DNA from 2 places in the Spirosoma aerophilum genome. Region 2 is predicted to be linked to the other one. Evidence: riboswitches for the same ligand, from Rfam matches in the RefSeq annotation. Region 2 holds a riboswitch; the other holds the start of a gene.
What was found. A riboswitch is a leader RNA that binds a small molecule or an ion and turns the genes downstream of it on or off. The one in region 2 is predicted to bind thiamine pyrophosphate.

Region 1: linked by a shared signal. The riboswitch ahead of thiM (hydroxyethylthiazole kinase) and the one ahead of thiS (sulfur carrier protein ThiS) in region 2 are both predicted to bind thiamine pyrophosphate.

The regions. Positions count from the first base shown of each region.
Region 1 covers NZ_BAAGSJ010000036.1:324,060-336,353, forward strand. Annotated here, with positions in the region: gene ACYVK4_RS29225 (T9SS type A sorting domain-containing protein) at 1-1,013, shown strand, start outside; gene tenA (thiaminase II) at 1,099-1,749, opposite strand; gene thiD (bifunctional hydroxymethylpyrimidine kinase/phosphomethylpyrimidine kinase) at 1,756-2,562, opposite strand; gene thiE (thiamine phosphate synthase) at 2,872-3,408, opposite strand; gene thiM (hydroxyethylthiazole kinase) at 3,405-4,211, opposite strand; TPP riboswitch at 4,259-4,360, opposite strand; gene ACYVK4_RS29250 (alpha/beta hydrolase family protein) at 4,472-5,770, shown strand; gene ACYVK4_RS29255 (hypothetical protein) at 5,796-6,035, opposite strand; gene ACYVK4_RS29260 (hypothetical protein) at 6,036-6,374, opposite strand; gene ACYVK4_RS29265 (hypothetical protein) at 6,378-6,995, opposite strand; gene ACYVK4_RS29270 (helix-turn-helix domain-containing protein) at 7,078-7,920, opposite strand; gene ACYVK4_RS29275 (DUF1059 domain-containing protein) at 8,033-8,209, opposite strand; gene ACYVK4_RS29280 (sugar phosphate isomerase/epimerase family protein) at 8,489-9,334, shown strand; gene ACYVK4_RS29285 (MbnP family protein) at 9,507-10,310, shown strand; gene ACYVK4_RS29290 (cytochrome-c peroxidase) at 10,307-11,413, shown strand; gene ACYVK4_RS29295 (MerC domain-containing protein) at 11,410-11,790, opposite strand; gene ACYVK4_RS29300 (TapB family protein) at 11,868-12,294, opposite strand, start outside.
Region 2 covers NZ_BAAGSJ010000009.1:295,688-307,981, reverse strand. Annotated here, with positions in the region: gene ACYVK4_RS08995 (Na+/H+ antiporter) at 1-421, shown strand, start outside; gene ACYVK4_RS08990 (hypothetical protein) at 466-774, opposite strand; gene ACYVK4_RS08985 (hypothetical protein) at 804-1,745, opposite strand; gene katG (catalase/peroxidase HPI) at 2,176-4,434, shown strand; gene ACYVK4_RS08975 (thiamine phosphate synthase) at 4,689-5,285, shown strand; gene moeB (molybdopterin-synthase adenylyltransferase MoeB) at 5,262-6,338, opposite strand; gene thiH (2-iminoacetate synthase ThiH) at 6,335-7,471, opposite strand; gene ACYVK4_RS08960 (thiazole synthase) at 7,468-8,247, opposite strand; gene ACYVK4_RS08955 (thiamine phosphate synthase) at 8,249-8,902, opposite strand; gene thiS (sulfur carrier protein ThiS) at 8,905-9,105, opposite strand; TPP riboswitch at 9,234-9,325, opposite strand; gene ACYVK4_RS08945 (hypothetical protein) at 9,356-9,484, opposite strand; gene ACYVK4_RS08940 (ABC transporter permease) at 9,536-10,777, opposite strand; gene ggt (gamma-glutamyltransferase) at 11,021-12,294, shown strand, end outside.

The DNA of each region.
Region 1 (12,294 bases), on a different contig from region 2:
GGGGAACGGACGTGGTGCGCTACGTTCTGTCTGATGGCTACCAGGAAACGGTTATAGTGGATGGGCCCAGAGCGTCAATTCTGGTAGCACCCACCGAAACAACTACCTATACGCTGACAACCCTGGACAATGGATGCGGTGTTGGGCAGGGAACGGGAAGTGCGGTCGTTGTGGTCAATCCGGTACAGGACAAAATGGTCAGCGTGACCAACATGTGGGCCGGCCAGCTCTGTACCGGCACGTCCTTTTCGGTGACCTATAATACAACGGGGGCGTTTTCGGCGTCGAACAAATTCAGCGTGCAGCTATCCGACTCGACAGGGGGGAATTTTCAATCCCTGCCAACCACAGGCGTCGCAAGTCCGCTTGTAGTCATTATCCCTGCCAGCACACCCGTCGGTTTCGGGTATCGTTTACGCGTCGTGGCCAGTGATGCAAACACGGCCAGCGGTGCCAGCCCTTTTGCCTACCGGGTAGCAACCGGTGCAACCGCTGCGTTTGATTCGACTACGTATTACCTGCGTCCTAACACGGCTGTGCAACTCAAGGTACGTTTTACGGGCGATGGCCCCTGGTATTATACCGTCAGTTCAAATCAGAATTCGAGTATTTTCTATGCCACAAGAAATCCCGCTATTGTGGATTTTCGGCCCGTGCAGCCAACGACTTATCAACTTATTAACGTATCGAATGGCTGCGGACTGGGGCGGGTGGTAGATCCTTCTACGGCTCGGGTCGAATTAGTGACGGCCACCGAAACGGGTGAGCTACCTGAAGTAACGTTTTATCCGAACCCGGCCGCAGATCGAATCTGGGTAAACCTTAAAAACATACCTAAGCCCGTAACCCTTAGTCTAATCGACCTGAATGGGCGGTTGCTGAAGCAGGTTGTCGCGCGTCAGGCCATTACCGAGTTGTCAATAAGCGATCTGTCGAACAGCAGTCTGTTTCTGCGAGTGCAAGTAAACGAGACAAGCAAGCCGCTCATGTACCACGTTATTCGCCATCCGTAAGAACAGAGACTTGCTAACGGCATCTAGGGGAGAGTCGTTATGTGTCGTTTGATTGCTTGAGTCAAGATCGTCAGGCTACCGTCCGTCAAACCAACCAGCGATGTTGCTCATAGGCGTCATTCCAGAAATACCATTCCAGCCGACTCGACATCCGGAATGCTTCGCGCATTTGGGCTAACTCCAGCGGACCAGCGGTCTCGGCGTAAGCGTCTGTGAGAGCCAGCATCTGATTCACCGACTGGTCGAAGGCGTCGCCTGCGTAGGTGTCGATCCAGCTTCGGTATGGATTTTCCTGGATGGCCCGTTCGTAAATGTGTTTGCCTACCTGCCGGTAAATCCAGAAGCAGGGCAAAACGGCTGCTACACCAACAGCTATCGACTGAAGCGAGGTTGTCGCCAGCAGATAGTTGGTATAGGCAAAACAGGCAGGCATTTTCGCCGTTTCGGGCTGGATGTCGTAAAGCGAAAAGTAGGTTTCGTGCAACGCCCGCTCAACGAGAATAGCGTTCTGGGCAAACTGCGTGAAGGCCAGCATATCGTCGGGCGAAGTGGCTCGCGCGGCCAGTTGATTCAAGGCCCGGCTGAAGTCCGTCAGATAGAGAGCATCCTGCTGGATGTAGTATTGGAACGTTGGTGATGGAAGGCTACCCGCCATTAATTCATTGACAAATCCATGTTCGAGTATGGAGTTGTAGATTGGGCTGATGTCCTGCCAGAGTTGATCGGTGAATGTCATAGTAGCTTATTGCCAAACGTTGAAAAAATGGTGAACGGGGCCATGCCCATGTCCGAGTTTATACACAGCTCCCATCCGAAGGGCCTGGGTTAAATAATCTTTGGCAGCAGCTACCGCATCCACTACCGACAACCCTTTTGCCAGCCCGGCCGCAATGGCCGACGAGAGCGTACAACCCGTTCCGTGGGAGTTACCCGTCTGGATTCGTGTGGTTGGAAAGGCATGCTGTTCGGTGGCCGATAGATATAGTAAATCGGTACTTTCGTCCGTTGTCAGGTGGCCTCCTTTCACCAGAATAGCCCCCGGACAAAGCGTTGCCAGATCAACGGCGGCCTGCTGCATGTCGACCATCGTCTCGACCGGTCGGCCCAGCAGTACGCTGGCTTCGGGCAGGTTGGGTGTGATGACGGACGCAAGGGGCAATAAGTATGTTTTGAGTGCGTCGACGGCTTCATCCTGCAACAGTTTGTCGCCACTTTTAGCCACCATAACGGGATCTAGCACAATCGTTTTAACGTCAAACTCGACCAGCGTTTTCGCCACCTGTTCAATGACTTCGGCGGAGTGGAGCATGCCGATCTTCACCGCATCGGTACCAATGTCGCTCAACACCGCTTTCATCTGTTCGGCAATGAACGCCGGAGGCACCGGCATAATGCCCGTTACGGCTTTGGTATTTTGGGCGGTCAGGGCCGTAATCACCGACATGCCGTAGCAGCCCAGGGCGGCAAACGTTTTCAGGTCGGCCTGGATACCGGCGCCCCCGCCACTATCCGACCCGGCAATGGTGAGGGCTCGTGCGTATGTTTTCATGGGTTTATAAGCAAAAGAGTGACGCTCCGACGTATCGGAGTGTGAAAGCGTACTTTTGGTCGTAATTATCTGTAGTTCTTAAAGAAACTTTCTGTGGTGTCAGGTTCTTCAACCTGACTGATGCGGTTTCTCAAAACCGTATAGATGCATTTGATTAGGTTTTGAGAAACCTGGCGCGTGTCCGGTTCAAAACCCGACACCACTTCAATGGCCCTGAACCCCCTGTGCATCATCCAGCAGCTTTATCAACTCAAGACTAGCTTCATACGGTGACAGTTGCCCGCAAATGGCTGATACCACAGCGGCCCCCTACGCACCAGCCTGAAGAATGGATTGAATATTAGTCGCATTGATGCCGCCAATGGCAAAGGTGGGCAGGCTGGTTAGCTGGCAAATAGCCCGAAGTCCATCTAACCCAAGCAGGCTTGACGTATCCTGTTTCGTGCCCGTCGGAAAAATGGTGGCGATGCCGAGGTAGTCCAGATTGGCACCCCGAGCCGCTTCCAGTTCCGCCATATTATTAATTGACAGGCCAATGATTTTGTCCGGTCCAATGAGTGACCGAACGAGTTCATGCGGCATATCGTCCTGCCCGACGTGAATGCCATCGGCATCAACGGCCAGGGCAATGTCGACCCGGTCGTTGATAATGAGCTTGGCACTGTAGGCTTGCGTAACACGTTTCAGGGCCATGCCCAGTTCCACAAAGGCGCGGGTGGGTAAGTCTTTCTCGCGAAGCTGCACCCAGCGAACACCCGCCCGGCAAGCCTCTTCGACCACGAAAGGCAACGTATGGCCCGCCTGCTGCGCGATGCCGCTATCGGTCACTAAATAGAGCCCGTTCACGCGTGTGTCAGTTGGAGTCTTTCGGTGATGGCCGTTTCAGTCAGTTCGTAGAGGGCGTCGAGGAAATTGAGTTGCAGGCTGCCGGGAGCCGCTTTTTTCTCCACGGCCAGTTCGCCCGCAATACCCATAACGGCCATGGCGTATGTGGCAGCCTGGAAATAATCGGAATTGACGGCGGCAAAGGCACCCGTCAGGGCCGTGGCGGTGCAGCCCATGCCGGTTACTTTGGTCATGAGCGCATGGCCGTTACCGATGGCTGCCGTTTTATCGCCCTGAATGATGTAATCGGTTTCGCCACTGATCACTACTACACCACCGGTTAAGGCACTCAACCGCCGGGCCGCGTCGATGGCGGCTTCGGAGCCGTACAGACTGTCGACGCCTTTTGTTTGGGCATTCAGACCCGCCAGTGCCATAATTTCGGAGGCATTTCCACGAATCACATCGGGGGCCGCCAGGGCCAGTAACTCCGCACTTACCTGATTTCGGTAGGCCGTAGCGCCAATGCCAACCGGATCGAAAACAATAGGTTTGCCCAATGCCTTCGCCTTTAGCATAGCCAGCCGCATACCGGCTACAAACGTAGCATCGAGCGTACCGATATTGACGACAAGCGCATTGGAAATGGAGACAAAATCTTCCACTTCTTCGGGGGCATGAACCATAGCGGGCGAGGCTCCTAACGCCAGCAGAGCGTTAGCGGTGTTGTTCATCACCACGAAGTTGGTAATGTTATGGACAAGCGGTGCCTGAGCGCGAATGCGTTCGACGTCGGTCCAGATGGATGGAGCAGATTGGGGCATAGTTGCTGCAAATGAGTTCAGAAAACAGCAACTTTAGGAGAGCGGTGGGCTTCTCGGTAACTTTTCCCTACGGCAGTACCAGCTGCATCAGGTAATGAGGGTATCCTCTCAGTCAGTCCGGTTTGGCACTGACACCCCTAAAGTTGTGGGGCAAAGGTAGGGGATAATGAATTACGAAATTGTAAAAAATACACGCCCATCGGCTGACTTTAGAAAGTTTACGATAGCTTTACAGCCAACATTCCTACTTCTCGAAATTCGTGAAATCGACCTCTGTTCGTTACCTGATTCTCCTCTTGTTTACGCTGGGAGTAGCCCGGCAAACCATCGCCCAAGCCCCTGACAATACGTTCGTCATTGGTGATATGCTTCCCAACGCCCCCGAGCTGTCGGCTCGGGGAGCTTATGCTGTTGGCGTGCGATCCCTCACCGTCGTTCACAAAGATCAGGTCGATGTGCTGCACCAGAAAGATGGTAAGCATCCGTTGTATGACCGCTCCCTTACTCTGGAAGTTTGGTATCCGGCTCGTATTCCCGCCGACAAGCCAGCTACGGTAACGTATGAATCCGTTTTTGGCGTCGCCAACAACCCCAACCGCCCGCTGGTTCCGTTTACATTTACCGGCCGCGCCAGCCGTGATGCCGAACCCGACGTCACCAGTGGAGCCTATCCGCTGGTGATTGTGTCGCATGGGTACCTTGGGTCTCGGCTCCTGATGACCTACCTGACCGAAAACCTGGCGTCTAAAGGATATGTGGTTGTTGCTATCGACCACATGGAATCCACGTATCGCGATGCGGCCGGATTTCCCAGCACGTTGGTGAATCGGGCTATCGATGATTTGTTCGTGCTGAACGAAATGGCCCGGCTGAGTGCCAAAGGCAGTCAATCGTTCCTGTCTGGTTTGCTCAACGCCGACAATACGGCCCTGATTGGGTATTCGATGGGTGGCTATGGAGCTCTGAATGCTACTGGGGCGGGGTTCAGCCCTCAGGCCATGAAGGCATTCGGGCAACTGGCGCAGGGCAGTACGGCCCTCGAAGTCCGTACGATGGATTCGCCAGCCTACAAAGCGTCACTCGATCCTCGTATTAAAGCCGTTGTTGCCTTTGCGCCCTGGGGTATGGAACGGGGTATGTGGGATGCCAAAGGGCTGGCGGGGCTGACTCTGCCAACGCTGTTCGTAGCTGGTAGCAAAGATGATATATCGGGTTACGAAAAAGGTATAAAAGCCATTTATGAGGGGGCCGTCAACGCCGACCGGTATATGCTCACCTACCTGAACGCCCGGCACAATGTGGCCCCCAATCCGCCACCGGCTTCGCTGATCCCCGGCGTATCACCCGATGAGTACATGCATTACGCCGAACCCGCCTGGAACGAGCGCCGACTCAATAACATCAACCAGCACTTCGTCACGGCTTTTCTGGGCATTCACCTCAAGAAAATGGATTACGCCAAATACCTGAACATCCCCGAAACCGATGCCGCCGGACCGTGGACGGGCTTCAAACCCCGGATGTCGGTTGGTATGGAAATGCGCCATGCCAAGCCGTAGAACTGTATAATTTTAGTGAGTTCTTTTACTGGCTGTTATGGCGCAAAAAAGGCGTTAGGGCAACGAGCACAAAACTGACAATGGAAAACAACTCCCGTTTCTGAAAATTGGCGATTACGGTTGGGTGAATCGTATTGATTTTCCTGATCTGCTTGGCGGTTAGGTGGTCGAAATTCAGTGTCTGGATATACTGATTAATTGGTACTTGGTTCTGGATGGTGAAAAACAAATCAAAAAAGAACAGAAAGAGTGCTGAAGCAAACAATTACAAAATAGGTTTTCGCCACTGCCCAATGAATACTAGTAGTGTTAGGACGTAAACGATCAGTATAAAGGGACTAAAAAATTGCATGCGTGCGCCCATAAACCCATCGGTAATCTGCCACGATTCGGCCCATCGTACTGATGGCATGAGGTCGCCCGCTGGGTTGATGATACCAAAAATGGATGGGTTCATCATGCTTGAAAAATGAATTCCTGCATGTAACCCCGTGACGATAATCAGCAAAATTAGTAAAACCGTTTGGGCGATGGTTATGAATTTGCCTTTCGCTGTTGATTGATTAACAGGTGAAGCCGAAACAAGCTGAATGGGATTTTCCATGCGTTAGAGAGGCTTCGTTGCGGGTATTTCGACACTTACTTCTTGCGCCCGTTGCCAGGCCGTCCAAGCGAGTAACAACCAGGGAAATCCCCAGAGACCAATTAACTGAGCCGGTCTTGCACCCGTAATAATGAGTATCGGAAACATGAAAACAAAAGGGAAACCACCCACAACAAGTGGTACATAGCGTTTCCAGCCCGTCCAGATGTTGGCGTTCAAACTGGCAAGGCCAACCACCACCATGCCAATGCCGCTCAGGAAAGCGCCCATTGGGGCAAAAGGTAAAGGCAACCATTGCCCCAATATATAAGCAGCGGCTCCGGCCACAGGGATGAATAATAAGGATTGTTTTTTGCCGAAGCCGGTGGGTTCCCCTGCTTTCCAGAGCGATAATGCACCCACAAACATGCCCACTTTGGAAATAAGCCCGATCCAGCCTCCCTGTTCGGTTGGAACGAAGGCGTCATCGGATAGGAAAATGAATGGTGCCAGCAAACGACCTTTTGTTTCTGCTTCGACGGCTCCCAAAAACCAAAACTGGAACCCAAAGGCCAAAAGGCCTATGCCAGCCAATAAATAAGCGACTGCTGCCCGGCGGAGGTGTGTGCTTGAATGGTCCATACTTGTGCGATTGATGAGCAAAATTGAACAAAGCACGAACGGAGAGCATAGTAAAAAAACGACAACCTCATAAATGAGCGTCTCAGTGCGGTGAGTATCGCCTGAAGAAATCCCGGTGAGCCAGCTCTTCCTCAAACAACTGACTGGGGTTGGTGCCCGCAAACTGCTGAAAGTCTTTTATCAAATGATTTGGGTCATAATAATGACAGTCGTAGGCAATATCGAGCCAAGAGCGGGCCGGGTTGATTTCGCGGAGTTTATAGGCCTCCCGGAAGCGGGCAATGCGAGTGAATAGCTTGGGACTGACGCCCAGCCGCTCCCGAAACTTACGCTCAAATTGACGTGTACTCAAACAGGCATCATGCGCCAGCTGATCAAGCTGGTGATACCCCGCTGGCTGGAGCATCTGTCGGGCAACAATATCAATGGGTAACATCGTTTGGCGACACTGAGCCGCTTTTCGTAACAGAAACGCTTCAACAAGCTGGATCATGGCCGCGTAGTCGGCGGCTTCCGGTAATCGTTCATGCACTTCCCGCACCGCTTTGCCGGTGACAGCTTCCAAATCCGCGTGGCCATCGACTAACAGGTTCATGGGAACACCCAGCAATCGAAACAGACTCCCCGGCTGAAAACTGACTTTCAGCATCAGGTAATTTGGATTAATGGTGATATTCATTCGGGTAAGTGGCTGCCCTACTACGATACCTGGTGTTGCACCCTCAGGTGTTTTATTGCCCGTTTTAGTGCTGCTGGGTAAATCGAAGGGGTAGAAATATAGGCACTGCTCCGTACTGGGTGGGTAGGGTTTTACGGGTAACTGCTCGCGTGAGATTCTCGGATCAAGCTGGACGTGAATAATATAATAATGCCGAACAAATGATGTCAACGCTGGATGGGGAACGTACTCTCGAAAAAAAACCATACGTGCTTTTGGGAAATAAACTGGCATCTGTTAGTGTAAACGATCTGCCAAATGCCAGTTAGTGCAAGCTTAATCAACATTTGATTCGTAACGAAATTGATTACGCCTGGTTTTATGCCGCTTCGTCGTGGATCAGGCTTTTTATGCCAGCGGCAAGCTCCGGGGTGACGGTGACGCCATGCACATGTTGCGCGTGTTCGGCGGCCTGGGTCAGAACTTCTTCGTCAGTTTCGGCCCGTACAATGGCCTCGCAATCAAAACCGGCGTCTCTACAGTGTAATGTCTTCATGAATCAAGTAGGTTTTAGTAGATTATGAGTTGGCTACCAATCAATAAGTTATGTGGTTTGCTCGTGCAGACTTTTAACTATTGAGTGAGTGGTCAAAGACTTATTCTGCAGTTTTGATACGACGGCATATGATTTGTTAACCCGGAATACAGGTTAACATTTTAAAGTAGAAACGTTAACCTGTATTCCTTATAGATGCGTTAGCCATTCTAGCTAACAGGCTGAATAGAGGAGTGACATAGGCTATTCCGCTGATTTTACACGCTTTGTTTTTGCTACATGAAACGCACAATTCCATTCTTAATTCTATTGCTGGCAGGCAGCCTGACCAGCCAGGCTCAGTCGTTTGGTAAACTCGTGAAGAAAACACCGGGTATGGTGTCATACACCCTGCGCGAGAGTTTTTCGAAAGACGTTCCCGGTACGCTGGATAAAGTAAAAGCCTGGGGCATCACCGATATTGAGTTCTCAAGTCTGTTCGGAAAAACCGCTCCCGAACTGCGGGCCCTGCTCGATCAGCGCGGACTGACGTGTAGCAGCTATGGCGTGAGCTACGATGCCATTGCCAATAAACCGGATTCGATTCTGCAAAATGCCAAAGCGCTGGGTGTTAAGTTCGTACGGATTGGGTCAATCCCCCACAAGAGCGCAGCTACGCTGGAGATGATGCAGCAGGCGGCAGACGTGTTCAACCGATTCGGGAAGCAGGCGCACGATCAGGGGATTATGTTCTGCTACCACAACCACGGCTTCGAGTTTCAGCCCTACGAGAACGGAACCTTATTCGATTACCTGGTTGCTAAAACCAATCCCGACCATGTCGGCTACGAAATGGACGTTACCTGGACCTATCTGCCCGGTCAGGATCCGGCTGCGTTGCTGATGAAATACCCCAAGCGGTTCCGGCTTATTCACCTCAAGGACGTGGAGAAAGGCGTGGCTAAAAGCGATAAGGGAAGCATGGCTAACGAGCAGTCGGTGGTGTTGGGTACCGGCCAAATTGACTGGCCTGCTGTTCTGAAGGCCGTAAATAAATCATCTATCGCGCATCTCTATATTGAAGATGAAAGCAAAGCCGCTGAACAACAGGTGCCCCAAAGCTTGAAATACCTGAAGAGTTTATAAACGACAGCAGTAATAATAAACGCCAGAGGTCGTCTGCTTTAGCCGATCTCTGGCGTTTATTGCTTCACAGCGTGTATATTTAATCCTGATTTCTGTATGATTTTGGGCGTGATTTCGTTAGATACCAGCGGCCCTGTCTGTTGTTGAATGTACTGATGGCTACGCATACGCTATGAAATGGACGATTACTGCTGGTCTACTGGTCACCATAATTGTGGGTTTGGTCGTCGGTTCCTGTCATGAACCCGACGTTACCCCGACGGGACGGATGCGAATTGCCTTCGATAATGTCGTAGGTACGTCAGACCTTAAACTGGGCACCGGCAGCTATCAGAATGCGGTTGGTGAGTCGTTCTCGGTAACCAAGTTCAACTACTTTGTAAGCAACATCCGGCTTCGGAGGGAGGATGGGAGCGAGTTCGTCGTGCCGCAGGACAGCAGTTATTTTCTTATTCAGGAAGAAAAAGCAGCGTCTCAGACAGTCAACCTGTCAAACATCCCCACGGGAAATTATACGGGCATCACTTTCGTCGTTGGCGTCGATAGCTTACGGAGTCTGGCCGATATCAGCAAACGGACTGGCGCACTCGATCCGGGATTGAACGATGGCATGTACTGGGAGTGGAACTCGGGCTATATATTCTTGAAACTCGAAGGCCAGTCGGCGGTAGCACCTGCCGCTCAGAATAATACCTTCTTCTTTCACATTGGCGGGTTTGGAGGAGGCTATAATGGTAAGAAAACCATCAATAATTTGCGGACCGTCACTATTCCGTTTAAAACGGATATGGCGAAGGTGCAAGCGGCCTCTGTACCCACGGTCCAACTCAACGTCGATGTGTTGTCGATCTTTAACGGATCAACGAAACTGAGTATCGCTCAGCATTCATCAGTTATGTTTGATACCTACTCAACGAACATTGCTGATAATTACGCACAGATGTTTAAGTACGACCGTATTCTGGCCAACCAATGAGATCGCTGAAGACGATATCGACAACGCGTGCCGGATTAGTCGTCAGCATTTTTCTGTTTGCGCTGGCTGTTTCGTGCCAAACCAGCAAAAGCGTCGATCCAACGCCTGAGCCGCCTGCACCGGGTGGGGGTATTCAATACCAGACAACGCCGGTGACCCTCCGGAAGCCGGCCAATTTCCCGGACGTTATTTACGATTTGAGTAAGAATCCACTGACGGTGGAGGGCGTAGCCCTGGGTAAGACGTTGTTTTATGATCCGCTCCTGTCGCGCGATACCACCATTAGCTGCGGGTTTTGCCACCAGCAGTTTGCCGGTTTTGGTCACTCCGACCACCCTTTGAGTCACGGCATTGGAGGTAAGTTCGGCACACGTAATGTACCGGGTCTGGATAATCTGGCCTGGGGGCGGGAGTTCTTCTGGGATGGTGGCGTAACGAATCTCGACGAGCTACCCATTTCGCCCATTCAGAATCCGGTGGAAATGGACCTTAAATTTTCGGAAGCGCTGAACCGGGTACAGAAAAATCCCCGGTATCCGGCTCTCTTCAAAGCTGCCTTCGGCTCCGATACGGTTACGACGGCCCGTTTCCTGAAAGCTATCTCACAATTTCTCCTGACAATGGTATCCGCCGATTCGCGCTATGATAAGTATGTCCGGAAAGAGGCTGGGGGCGAGTTAACGTCCGATGAACTGGTCGGTATGAAGTTATTTCAGCAGAAGTGCACGACCTGTCATGCGACTGATTTGTTCACCGACCGGAGTTACCGCAACAATGGCCTTGCCGCGGGAGCGATCAATGATCAGGGTCGGTATACCATCACACTGAACGAAGCCGACCGGTATAAATTCAGAGTACCAAGCCTTCGGAACGTTGAGAAGACGTTTCCTTACATGCACGACGGTCGGTTCGCTACACTGGAACAGGTACTTAATCATTACACCAGCGGCATAAAAGATAACCCCACCCTCGACCCGGCTCTGAAAGCCAGCGGGCAACTCGGTATTGCCTTGACCGACACCGAAAAGAAACAGGTGATCGCCTTTCTGAAAACGTTAACGGACAATACGTTTATTAACAACCGGGCATTTAGCGCCAACTAATGCGTGTGACTGACCCGGTGTTGCCGGATGTTGAGGAGGTGGGTAATAACCAGTCCCGCTGAGGCTGTGTAGGCAATGTATTCAAAAATGGGGTCGGCGTCTTCCAGAAGGAGTGCAATACTGAACAGAGTCAGAAATCCCCAAAGACTTCGCTTGATAGCCACAGGAGCGTAATGACGCGTTGCGAAATAAACGGCTACGATATTCACGCAAATGAACACATAATCAAGGCTCAGATAACCGACACGGAGCGTTGAATTCTGAAAAACCGAACTCGTCAGCAATAACACGGGGGTAACCAGGCAGTGAATAATGCACAGCACGGAGCCGGTTATACCGATGTAGTCAGCTTTGCGGGAGAAACTATCTGTTTTCATGAGCACGCACAAAAATACGATGCTTTGGGCAAACGTACCTCTCCTTAACTCACTTTTTTGCAACAAAGTTGCGTAAATCAATTCACTTTTGTGAGAAGGGTGTAACCCATGAGTTTCCCGCTTTTATTGTAGGTTTCTGATTTGATATCGAATAATTGATTATCAGTGCGGTAACTTACCACGCGCATGGTACTTCGAATGGGCATACCCATAACTCTGTTTTCAAAATTTACATCCGACGAAATTTTATAGGTATCAAACGTACCGGCTGGCGTGGTGATTGGGTCTTTGCTCTCCACTTGTCGGTTTGCCATGACCATGTTCATGGTCATCATGGTGCTGCCGTTTGAAATCATTTCGACCTCCATCTGGCCATCGCTCAGCTTTTGACCAACGCTAAGTTTACCGGGAAATATGAGCTTGTTTGTCTTGAGTTTCATTTCCATGTCTTTCATGGTACTCGCCTGCGTCGCCTGCATCATCCCCGACATATCCGCTATCAGT
Region 2 (12,294 bases):
TTGTGTCATCCTGTTTACGCTGGTAGGGCAGGGGATTTTTCTGCCTGCCTTCATTCGATGGCTGCACTTTGGTCAGCTAACCACCGACTATCTGTCTAAAAAAGAGGTACGTCAACGACTATCGAAGCAGGCACTCACGGCTGTTCAGGGGCTGGTCGATAGAGAGGGGCTTACCGGCGAAACCGTCCGGCGAATCATTGCCCGGCATCAGGCTCGTGTTGATGAGCTTGAGCAGGGCGATCGGCCGTCGGTTGTGTCGCAGCATCAGCTCCGGCAGAAATTGATGCTTTCTGCTATTCAGGTGCAACGGAGGGTATTGCTGGAGCTACGGGATGCCCAGCAGATCGATGTCGACCTGTTTCATGAGCTGGAAAATGAACTGGACCGCGAAGAGGTACAACTCCAAAAAATGGATGATTAAATGCATTCCCGGAAAGGCCATTTATCTCTTGTCAACTAGACGACTTACTGAATCGTTTTCACCAGCACCCGAACCCGCTGATTCAGGTGAATGGTGTCGCCGGTTACCGTTATTTTATCACCTACCTTTACGAGTCGATACGCCTGCTGCATGCGTACCCGGCTCATCAGGGCGTCAAAATCACGACCACCGGCCTCACGCAGGCTGGCCGTATAGCCGTCTTTACCCGGCTCGATTTGCTGAACGATCCCCGTTTTTGAAAAGGGTTTGGCACGGGTACAGGCGGTGAAAAATAAGATGATCAGGGCGGTCAAGCCTGATAACACAACGGCTGAAAACGCTTTATAACGCATAAGAAGATATATTTTTCCCGGGAAGGGCATTAGAGTTGTTTGAATACGTTGAGCTGCAGACTTTGTAAATCCACGTAAAAAAGGCGGACCTCCGCCTGAAGCTGGTTCAGCATGTCGGCCCGCGCCAGCAGGTTGCCCGCCCCATAATCGCCTTCGGTACCAAAGTAGAGTTGTTTTTCTAACGGAGAGGTGTCCGATAACGTATAGGCTACCCAGCGCTGTCGCGTCGCAAAACTGATCGAATGCTGACCGCTATAGCTGAATGAAGGTCCGGTCAGCATTTGCCAGACGAACGGCGGGTAAAACGCTGACTGTTGGCGCTGATCCCATATGTCGGTCAGCAAATTGCGATCATCCACCAGGTGAACGGTACGTTTTGAGGCTACCGCGGCCTTACCGGCCAGAAAAGCGCTTGCCACCCCACCGCCAATGCTTACCGTTTTATTGGGCGTATCGGCCCGGATAAAGGCGGTGGCAACGGTGGTCAGGGCGCCCACAATCACCGAAAGGATGGTTAACTGCTGAATACGTTTACCATCCATCTGCTGCAGATAGGCTGCCAGTCGATTCGCTCGCTCGGCCTCACAGTCAAGCTCGGCGGCTATGCCCGACACTTGCATGGAAGCCAGCCAAAGCCGGTCAGTGATTTGTTGCCGCTGCGCAGAGCGTTCCCGTTCCGTACCGGTCGGATTGGTCGTTTTGAGCCCGATGGATCTCCGGAGTAAAGGCAGAATACCGGCGGCATTGGCCACAAGCAGATCATGGGTCGAAAATCGATTTGTCAGGCTGGTGTCTGTTTTCAGGATCGTCTGCATATCGGGCAAGGGGAGATAGCTCGAATCGTACGCCAGCCTGACGGTTGGCTGGCAATATTTTTTCTGCTGGCTCGAAGCGATCAAGCTGGGTTTGAGCGACTGACATGAGAACAGAACCAGGCCGATGAGCAGGAGTAAGGGTGCTGTTGGACGCATGTTGTGTGGCGGACCAGCTCGTACTGGCCGCTACAAACCTACTACAGGACGCAGTGCCCCCTCTGGTACAAATCAACGGTATTGCAGTAAAACGAGAGGTTTTTACGCTGGCCATGAAACCGCAACCGTAAGCCACTTTCCGTTCGTTTATAAAACGTTTTCTGTCAAACGTGAAGACGTTTTTCGTCAACTATAAAGCTGAGTAGTTTGCTGACATCTTCATAAACAAGTTATTGCTGTTTTCAGGCAAATTGCTGCTTTAAAGTCCATTATCTGTACAGGTACTAACCTGCCGAACAGCTTATAAATACTTATAAGGTAGGCTTGCACTGACTTATAGATTTTATCGATAAGTATATAAAAACAATTAATAACAACTATCTGTGTGATTCATGTAAATTTGGTCCCACAAACGCTAAATCTATAAAACATGTCAGATCATATATTTCCACAGGAGTCCCCGGCTTCTGTCAGTTACACCACAAATGGGGAGGCTAAGTGCCCGTTCACCGGCGCATCGTCGATGCCGAATGGTAAAAGTGCCGGAGCCGGTACCAGAAACCGTGACTGGTGGCCCAATCAATTGAAGTTGAACGTGCTCCGCCAGCATTCGTCGCTGTCCAATCCAATGGGTGAGGACTTCAACTACGCCGAGGCTTTCAAGTCGCTTGATCTGGCGGCTGTAAAAAAAGATATCTTCGACCTGATGACGACCTCGCAGGATTGGTGGCCGGCCGACTACGGTCATTACGGGCCGTTCTTTATCCGGATGGCGTGGCACAGTGCCGGTACGTACCGCATCGCCGACGGGCGGGGTGGTGCCGGAGCGGGTACGCAGCGTTTTGCACCCCTCAACAGCTGGCCCGATAACGCCAACCTCGACAAGGCCCGCCTGTTGCTGTGGCCGGTTAAACAGAAATACGGCAAGAAACTTTCGTGGGCCGATCTCATGATCCTCGCCGGTAACTGCGCGCTGGAGTCGATGGGCTTCAAGACGTTTGGTTTCGCGGGTGGCCGGGAAGACGTTTGGGAACCACAGGAGGACATCTACTGGGGTTCTGAAGGCGAGTGGCTGGGCGACAAACGCTATACCGGCGATCGCGAACTCGAAAATCCGCTGGCGGCTGTTCAGATGGGACTCATCTACGTGAATCCGGAAGGCCCTAACGGCAAACCGGATCCCCTGGCCTCGGCCCGTGACATTCGGGATACGTTTGGCCGCATGGCGATGAATGACGAAGAGACGGTGGCACTGATTGCCGGTGGACACACCTTCGGTAAAACACACGGAGCTGCTGATCCGGGCGAGTACGTAGGGGCCGAACCGGCCGGTGCGGGCATTGAGGAGCAAAGCCTCGGCTGGAAAAATACCTTCGGTTCGGGCAATGCCGGCGACACCATCACCAGCGGTCTGGAAGGTGCTTGGACCACAACGCCAACGCAGTGGGACAATAACTACTTCGACAACCTGTTCGGTTTTGAGTGGGAGCTGACGAAGAGCCCGGCCGGTGCACAGCAATGGCGGCCGAAAGATGGCGCAGGGGTGGGTACCGTACCCGACGCGCACGATCCGGCCAAGCGCCACGCGCCCATGATGTTTACGACGGACCTCGCCTTGCGAATGGACCCCGTCTATGAGCCAATTTCACGGCGTTTTCATCAGAATCCGGACCAGTTCGCCGATGCGTTTGCACGGGCGTGGTTCAAACTGACCCACCGCGATATGGGCCCGATTGCCCGTTATCTCGGTCCAGAGGTGCCTACCGAAGAGTTGATCTGGCAGGACCCGATTCCAGCTGTTACGCACGAACTGATCGACGATCAGGATATTGCCGCCCTGAAAGCAACGATACTGGCTTCCGGCCTGTCGGTGTCTCAACTGGTATCGACTGCCTGGGCATCGGCATCGACCTTCCGGGGTTCCGATAAGCGCGGTGGTGCCAATGGAGCCCGTATTCGGCTGGCACCGCAGAAAGACTGGGACGTGAATCACCCCGGTCTGCTGGGGAATGTGCTGGCGAAATTTGAGGAAATCCAAACGGCCTTCAACAGGGCTCAGTCGGGTGGAAAGCAGGTTTCGATTGCCGATCTGATCGTGCTGGGGGGCTGTGTCGGTGTTGAACAGGCTGCTGCAAAAGCTGGACAAACGGTAACGGTTCCCTTCACGCCGGGCCGCACCGATGCGTCGCAGGCGCAAACCGATGTCGAGTCATTCGCCGTCCTGCAGCCCGAAGCCGATGGTTTCCGGAACTACGCCAAAACGAAATACACGGTATCGGCCGAAGAAATGCTGATTGACAAAGCGCAGCTGCTCACGCTGACCGCGCCCGAAATGACGGCTCTGCTGGGAGGTATGCGGGTGCTGAACACCAACTACGGTTTCTCGAAACACGGCGTATTCACCAGCCGTCCGGAAGCACTTACCAATGATTTCTTCGTGAACCTGCTCGATTTCGGTACTACCTGGAAAGCCGTTTCGCACGCTCAGGATGTGTTTGAAGGTCGCGATCGGGTAACCGGTGAGCTCAAGTGGACGGGTACGCGGGTCGATCTGATCTTCGGTTCCAACTCAGAGCTGCGGGCGCTGGCCGAAGTCTACGCCTGCGAAGATGGCCAGGAGCGGTTCGTGAAGGATTTTGTAGCTACCTGGACTAAAGTGATGAATCTGGACCGGTTCGATCTGGCCTGATTTGAATAGCTAATAAGTAACGAGTAGGTAAACGGGGGATTAGTTGAGAGACTGCATGTCAGTTTTTAACTAATTCTCCGTTTGGCTTTTACGGGTGTCTATCCAGCCTGATCGTTGGGTAGTCCTGAATCCTGCTGTTCTCTCGATTCAAAAATACCCGGTCAGGCGTGCCTGTAAACAGCATGTGGCTGGTTTATGTCGTAAACAACAACGAACTCATACCGGCTCGGCACTCTTTTTAGCTAAAAAATACAATGAATACCAGCCCATTTTTATTCGTTGGCATAACCGATGACAGCGCTCTTTGTCACGACCTGCCGACACTAACGACCCTCTTGACCAACAGGCTTGACTTCCTCTACTGGCGCTCCACAGTCGGGGAAAGCCGGGCGGAACAGTTGCCGATAGACAGACAGGCATCTGTTTTGCTCCCGGCAATCGAACCCGATCAGGTACCCGCCCCCTTTCGATGGCACTTAAAAGAGGCCGACCGACGCAGATTGCCACCCACTCAGGGAAGCCCGTTTTCCACCAGCATTCACCACCTCACAGCATGGGCCGAACTGGCCGGGAAAGCCGAACTGGTTTTTTACAGTCCGGTCTTTGCCAGTATAAGCAAGCCAGGCTATGGCCCGTCAGTCAGCCTGGAAACCGTTAGTCAGCAAATAGCCGCGATTCGCCAGCAGCACGACCGGCTACCCCGGCTAATAGGGCTGGGGGGGATACAGGCCGATAATATAAGGCTGGTCAGGCAGGCCGGTTTCGATGGAGCTGCGCTGATGGGAGCACTATGGCAATCCCCTAACCCGATTGACGCGTTTGATCGGTTAAAAGAAGCCAGTCATCGTTGAGTCATCCCGAACAGCACGGAGCCCACCCTTCAGGCTGAATACATTCGAATAGCCCTGTGCCAGCAGAAACGCAGCCGCCTGCTTACTACGTCCGCCCGACTGGCAGTGCACAACGACCGGCTGGTCGGTGGGTATCAGCGTTGGCTGGTTTAGCAACTCGCCAAGGGGCACCGAACGGCCACCGAGGTTATCCCCGGCGTATTCGTGCGGATCACGAACATCCACTAGTAGTGGCCTGTCGGTCTGGGCCATCCAGTTCAGTAAGGCCTGAGCCGTGATTTCCGGAACAACGCTTTCGCAGCCAGGTGCCGAATCAGGTAAGTCCCGTATCGCTTTATTGGCCGGATTGGCCACCAGTGAAAACGTGTTGAACGAGCAGGACAGTGCGTTAAAAACCAGCAGCGTACCACTCAGCAGGTCGCCGGTGCGGGTAATCAGTTTGATAACTTCATTGGCCATCAGGCAACCCGTTATTCCCGGCAACACACCCAGTACACCCACCTCGCCACAGGCTTCCAAATCACTGGGTTCGGGATACAGGCATCGGTAGGTAGGTCCGCCATTGTGATTGAATACGCTCACCTGCCCGTCGAATTTGTAAATCGAACCGAACACCAGGGGTTTATTCAGCAACACACAGGCATCATTCACCAGATAGCGGGTAGCGAAATTATCGGACCCGTCTACCACGATGTCATAATCAGCCAGCAGTGACAGGGCGTTCGTGCGATCCAGAAAGACGGGGTGCGCCACTACCGAAATATAAGGATTTTGCCGGGCCAGCAGACTGGCGGCTACACTAGCCTTAGCCCGGCCAACGTGCTCGGGTGAAAACAGGATCTGTCGTTGCAGATTGCTTTCTTCTACCGTATCGCCATCAATGATGCCCAGTACGCCAACGCCCGCAGCCATCAGGTACTGACCGACGGGGCAACCCAGACCACCCGCCCCGATCAGCGCTACGCGGGCCTGTTTGAGTCGCTGCTGACCGGCCAGCCCAATCTCGGGCAGCCGGATGTGGCGGCTGTAGCGGTTTAGTTCTTCGTCGGTCATTGGTGTGTGAGCGTTTTGTCCCAGTCTTTCCAAACCGGATCGTAGCCCTGACGGCGGATGACCTCAACCATCTCGGCGGGGGTGCGTTCGTCTGAAATGGTGAACTGCTCCAGTGACTGTGGAGCCACCGCGTAGCCCCCCGGGTTGGTTTTCGACCCTGCGCTCAGGCTGGTAACCCCAACTTTCAGCACGTGATCGCGGAAGCGCGGGGTTTCGCGGGTCGACAGCGATAAGTCGACCTCTTCGTTGAAAAGCCGGTAGGCACAGATCAGTTGCACCAGATCGCGGTCGGTCATACAGCGTTCGAACGACTTTGAGGTGATGGCGTCATTTTCCAGCAGGTCAATCGGCCGCAAACGCGGGAAGGAGATGCTGTATTTGGTTTGCCAGTAAGTCCGTTCGAGGTAATGCAGATGAGCCGCCGTAAAAAAACTGTCCGTCCGCCAGTCTTCCAGGCCCAGCAACGCCCCCAACCCCATTTTATGGATACCCGACCGGCCCAGTCGGTCGGGTGTGTCGAGCCGGTAGGCGAAGTTCGATTTCTTGCCTTTAGGGTGGTGGTTCCTGTACGTTTCCCGGTGATAGGTTTCCTGATAGACCAGCACGGTGTTCAGTCCTTCGGCTATTAGTTCTTCGTATTCCGGCTGGTCCAGCGGCTGCACCTCCATCGAAATATGGGCGAAATGGGGACGCAACAGTCGGATAGCGTTTTTCAGGTAGGGTACCCCCACGGTCTGGTTCGCTTCGCCGGTCACCAGCAGCACGTGGTCATAGCCCATTCGTTTAAGTGCCTGCGCTTCACGCTCTATCTCATTGTCGGTCAGCGTTTTTCGCAGGATTTTATTGTCCAGGCTGAAGGCGCAATAGGTGCAGATGTTCTGGCACTCGTTGGAGAGGTAGAGCGGTGCATAGAGTTGAATCGTTTTCCCAAACCGTTTCTGGGTCAGCTGGTGGCTAAGCCGGGCCATTGTCTCCAGATACGGCTGAGCCGCCGGTGAAATCAGGGCTTTGAAGTCATCGAGTGTCCGTCGGGAACGGTCCAGCGCCTGTTCCACCTGCCGGGGCTTCGTGGCATAAATAGCCTGCTGCACGGTGTCCCAGTCGTGCGCATCAAACCAGGTATCTGTACTCATAGCTCGTCGAGGAAAGCGGTTAAGGGACTGCTGGCCTGGGCCGCTACCGACGGACGGGCCAGCCGGGCTTCATAAGCTATTCGGCCAGCGTCAACGGCCATTCTGAAAGCCATCGCCATCCGCACCGGGTCGTCGGAAACGGCAATGGCGGTGTTTACCAGAACGGCATCGGCTCCGAGTTCCATGGCAGCCGCTGCGTGCGAAGGGGCTCCCAGTCCCGCATCAACCACCACCGGAACCCGGCTCTGCTCGATGATAATTTCCAGAAAGTCGATGGTTCGCAGTCCTTTATTGGTGCCAATAGGCGCACCCAGCGGCATAACGGCGGCCACGCCAACCTCTTCCAGCCGTTTGCACAACACCGGATCGGCGTGAATATAAGGCAGGACCACGAAGCCCAGTCGGACTAACTCCTCGGCAGCTTTCAGAGTTTCGATGGGATCGGGCAGCAGGTATTTGGGGTCGGGGTGGATTTCCAGCTTCAGCCAATTTGTTTCCAGGGCTTCCCGCGCCATCTGGGCCGCAAATACGGCCTCTCTGGCTGTCCGGACACCGGATGTATTTGGCAATAAATTAAAGGAAGAATGGGCCAGATGCGCCAGCATGTCATCCTGGCTGTTGTGGACGTCTACCCGCCTGAGGGCAACGGTTACCAGCTCCGTTCCCGACGCCCGCAGGGCCTCTTCCATGAGCCGGGTGGAGCCGAATTTACCCGTGCCCGTAAACAGCCGCGAGCCAAATGATTTTCCGGCAATAACGACAGGTTGCGTATTCATATCAATTACGTTGGTAGGGTGAAGTCATCAGTTGAGATAAAAACAGGCGCGTTTGGGCCGCCGGATCAGCCGCATTTGTGATAGCCGCCGACACCGCAATACCGTGTAGGCCCACGCCCAACAGCGCGGTTACATCGGCCATCGTAATGCCCCCGATGCCGATAATGGGTAAGGTGATCAACTCGCTTCGGCAAGCCGATAAAATACGCTCGTAGCCATCCAGACCCAGAATTGGGCTCAGTTTTTCTTTGGTCGTTGTGAACCGAAAAGGGCCCAGCCCAACGTAATCGGCCCCGTCGCGCTGGTGGGCCCGGACCGTATCCAGCGTGTTGGCCGTTCCACCGATCAGAAACCCATTACCCAGCCGGGCGCGGGCTTCCGCAACGGGCATGTCGTCCTGCCCCAGATGGACACCATCGGCACCAATCTCACCGGCCAGGTAGGCATTGTCATTGATGATCAATAGGGCGTTGTGCGCATGGCAGGCGGCCAGCGTTTCCTGCGCCACTGCTTTCCAGTCGGCATAGGGCTGATTTTTTAGGCGTAACTGCACCCAGTCGGCTCCGGCCCGGCAGGCCGTTTCGGCTTGCTCCGGTCTGGTTACGATGTAGTGTAAAGGGCTGATAATGCCCTTTCGGGCGGCTTTCTGACTCATAATTATCCTCCCTGAGTGGCTTGTAGAACCGTGATTTTTTCGTTCCCGGATAAGGAAAACTCGTTCCAGGCTGCGCGGGGAACGATGGCGTTGTTAACGGCGACGGCGATGCCCTTTTTGTCGGCAAGGGCTAGCTGGACGAGAAGCTGTCCAAGCAACGTGGTCGAGGTCTCAACGGGTTGGTTATTAACAGATAAGGTCATAGTTGTCCGTAGTAGCACTAAAAGCGTCAGCTACTGGCATGAACCGGGACAATGCAACGAAAGGAGAAGAAACGATGATGAGCGCCGACTCTTTGTGCGGATATACCGGTACAAATCTCTGGTCGAACGCCTGTCTTTTCGCTTTTCCCTCCGCAGGTATTATCCTGTTCAGGTTCAAAGGGTGAACTCTCAGCCCGGTTGGGCACCCCTAAAGCTTCGCTTTTCAGCTAAACAAATGTATGAAAGGTTTTCAGAAAATGGGATTCGATACCCGATTATTTCCGGCAATGCACAGCACGAAGCGAGCGCACACCATCTGGTGTACTCCGCTTAAAATGCGCGTATTGAGTGACGGTTGTCGGGCACCGGCGTTCGTCATGGAAAGACGGTCGATACGTCTCTGAACCGCTTGCCCCGAACGTCCCCGCTTTTACTTGGCCCGAATCGCAATAACAGGATCGAGACGGGCTGCGGAGAAGGCCGGAATAATCCCCGACAGAATGCCGATCACGCTGGAAACCCCTAAGCCTAAGATGATATTGCCCGATGTCAGCTGAAGATCGAGGCTGCCCAGATCCATGAACGACAGCAGGTACACCAGCAGAATACCCACCAGGCCACCCACCAGACTCAACAGGATCGCTTCGAATAGAAATTGAAAGAGAATTACGTAGTTTTTAGCCCCCAGCGATTTCTGAATACCAATGATGTTCGTTCGTTCTTTTACGCTGACGAACATAATATTGGCAATGCCGAAGCCGCCAATCAGGATCGAAAAGCCGCCGATGACCCAACCCGCCACCGTGAGTACGGCAAAAATTCCGCTAATGGCCTTGGCTGCGGCTTCGGGTCGGTTGATGGCAAAATTATCGTCCTGGGTAGGGCGTAATCCCCGTCGGGTACGCATAAGTCCCCGAATTTCGCTTTCGAGTTCCAGCAGCCCCTCGTCTGTATCGTACCCTTTCACGGCAATCGTCATGTTGGGGTTCAGCGAATAGAACATCTTGGAGAAAGCGCCGTAGGGAATCAGGCATTTTACATCAGGATTGCCGCCCACATTGACGATGCTTTCTCCTTTTCGGCGCTGCACACCAATCACCGTGAAGTTGAGACCATTGATTTTAAATCGCTTGCCAACCGGGTCCAGGCCGGGAAAAATGTTTTCGGCGACGTCGGAGCCGATAATGGCGACGTTACGGGCTACGTCGATCTCCTGCTGGGTGAAGTACCGTCCGTTTTCAATCGGAATGTCCGTTACGATGTTCAGATCGAGTGTCGTGCCCTGAATAATGGAAGCCATGCTGTTGTTGCCCTGCTTGACCGTTACCCGACCTTTTGAACTCATGGCTACAATAGCCTTGGCGTTTTCCAGTCGTTCACTCATAAATTTGAACTCCCCGTATTTTGGGATGGGCCGCTGAAAAAATTTCCACCACTGAAAATTTCCGTCGAATACCCAGGGCCATTTATCGACATAGATCACCTTGTCGCCAACAAATGATAGACTCTCTTTAATGTTTCGTTCCAGTGAATCGACCAGCGTGAAGACGCCAATAATGGCAAAGATACCAATGGTCACGCCCAGCAGCGAAAGCATGGTACGCAAAAGGTTCGAACGAAGCGCCTGCCACGCGAACCGAAAACTTTCAAAAGCCTGACGAATGAACTTCACCTGATGTAAAGAGCGAAAGAGTGAAAGAGTAAGGAGTGAAAGCGGATCGCCGGAGCGGACCGTTTCACCTGGCTGCTGTTCTGCCATGATAACTCCAATCATTGAATGTACGACATTGGAATTTCATCGCCAAAGCATTTTGGACAAGTACAACGTTCGGGCGGATAAGTGGCGGATTTGGGTATGAGCGGTATAACGCTATTTTTGTAAATTAACGGAATACAACCGCAACCTGAACACCCTATGCACAAACGTACCACGCCTTATTTCCTTCTATTCCTTTTTGCGCTGGCGGTCGCTTCCTGCAAAACCCAATCGCCCACCACCTCGACCGCCGATACGAAGGTTAGCCAGAGTCAGGGCGTTTATCAATACCGCGATGAAGACCCGACCGTCAAGCCTTTTTTCTCGGATCGGGTAGGCGTTACGGGCCGAAACGGTATGGTGGCATCGGCTCACCCGGAGGCTTCGCAGGTTGGCCTGAACATTCTGAAGGCCGGTGGTAACGCCGTCGATGCGGCCGTGGCGGTACAGTTTACGCTGGCAGTGGTGTATCCGGGCGCGGGCAACATTGGCGGAGGGGGCTTTATGGTGTATCGAGAGAACGCCGGTACATCCTACTCGCTCGATTACCGCGAAAAAGCACCCGGACGCGCTACGCCAAACATGTACCTCGATTCGGTGGGCAATGTCCGGCCGGGGTTGAGCATCAGTGGGCATCTGGCCAGTGGCGTTCCGGGTTCGGTCGATGGGATGGTCGAAGCGCATAAACGTTTTGGCAAGCTGAGCTGGGCGCAGGTGCTGCAACCCGCCATCGACCTGGCCGAAAAAGGATTTGCGCTCACCGAACGTGATGCTGTAGGGCTAAACCGGATCAAGACGGACCTCCTTCAGATCAATCCGGGTAAGGCTTATTTTATGAAAAGTGCTGCCCCGTCAGATACCGTTACGTGGCACAAGGGGGATCTGCTGGTCCAGACCGATCTGGCCAAAACGCTGCAGCGTATTCAGGCGCAGGGCCGGGCTGGTTTTTACGAAGGCGAAACTGCTCGTTTGCTGGCGCAGGAAATGGTGAAGGGCAAGGGTATGATTACGGAAGAAGACCTGAAGAATTATCACTCCGTTTGGCGCGACCCCATTCAGGCTACCTACAAAAACTATAACGTGATCACGATGCCACCCACCTCAAGCGGGGGTATTGCGCTGGTGCAGATGATGCGCTTTACGGAGCCATTCCCCCTGCGCCGGTGGGGCTGGAACCGCGACAGTACGGTACAGGTCATGATTGAAGCCGAACGCCGGGTGTATGCCGACCGGGCCAAATTTTTGGGTGATCCCGATTTTGTAAAAGTGCCCACCGCCCAGTTGATGAGCCCCGACTACCTTCGCACTCGCTGGACCGATTTCTCGTGGGCTAAAGCTACCGATAGCCGCAACGTGAAAGGCGGCATGATTCCCGGCTACGAAAGTCTGGAAACGACGCACTTTTCAGTTGTCGACAAGGCGGGCAATGCCGT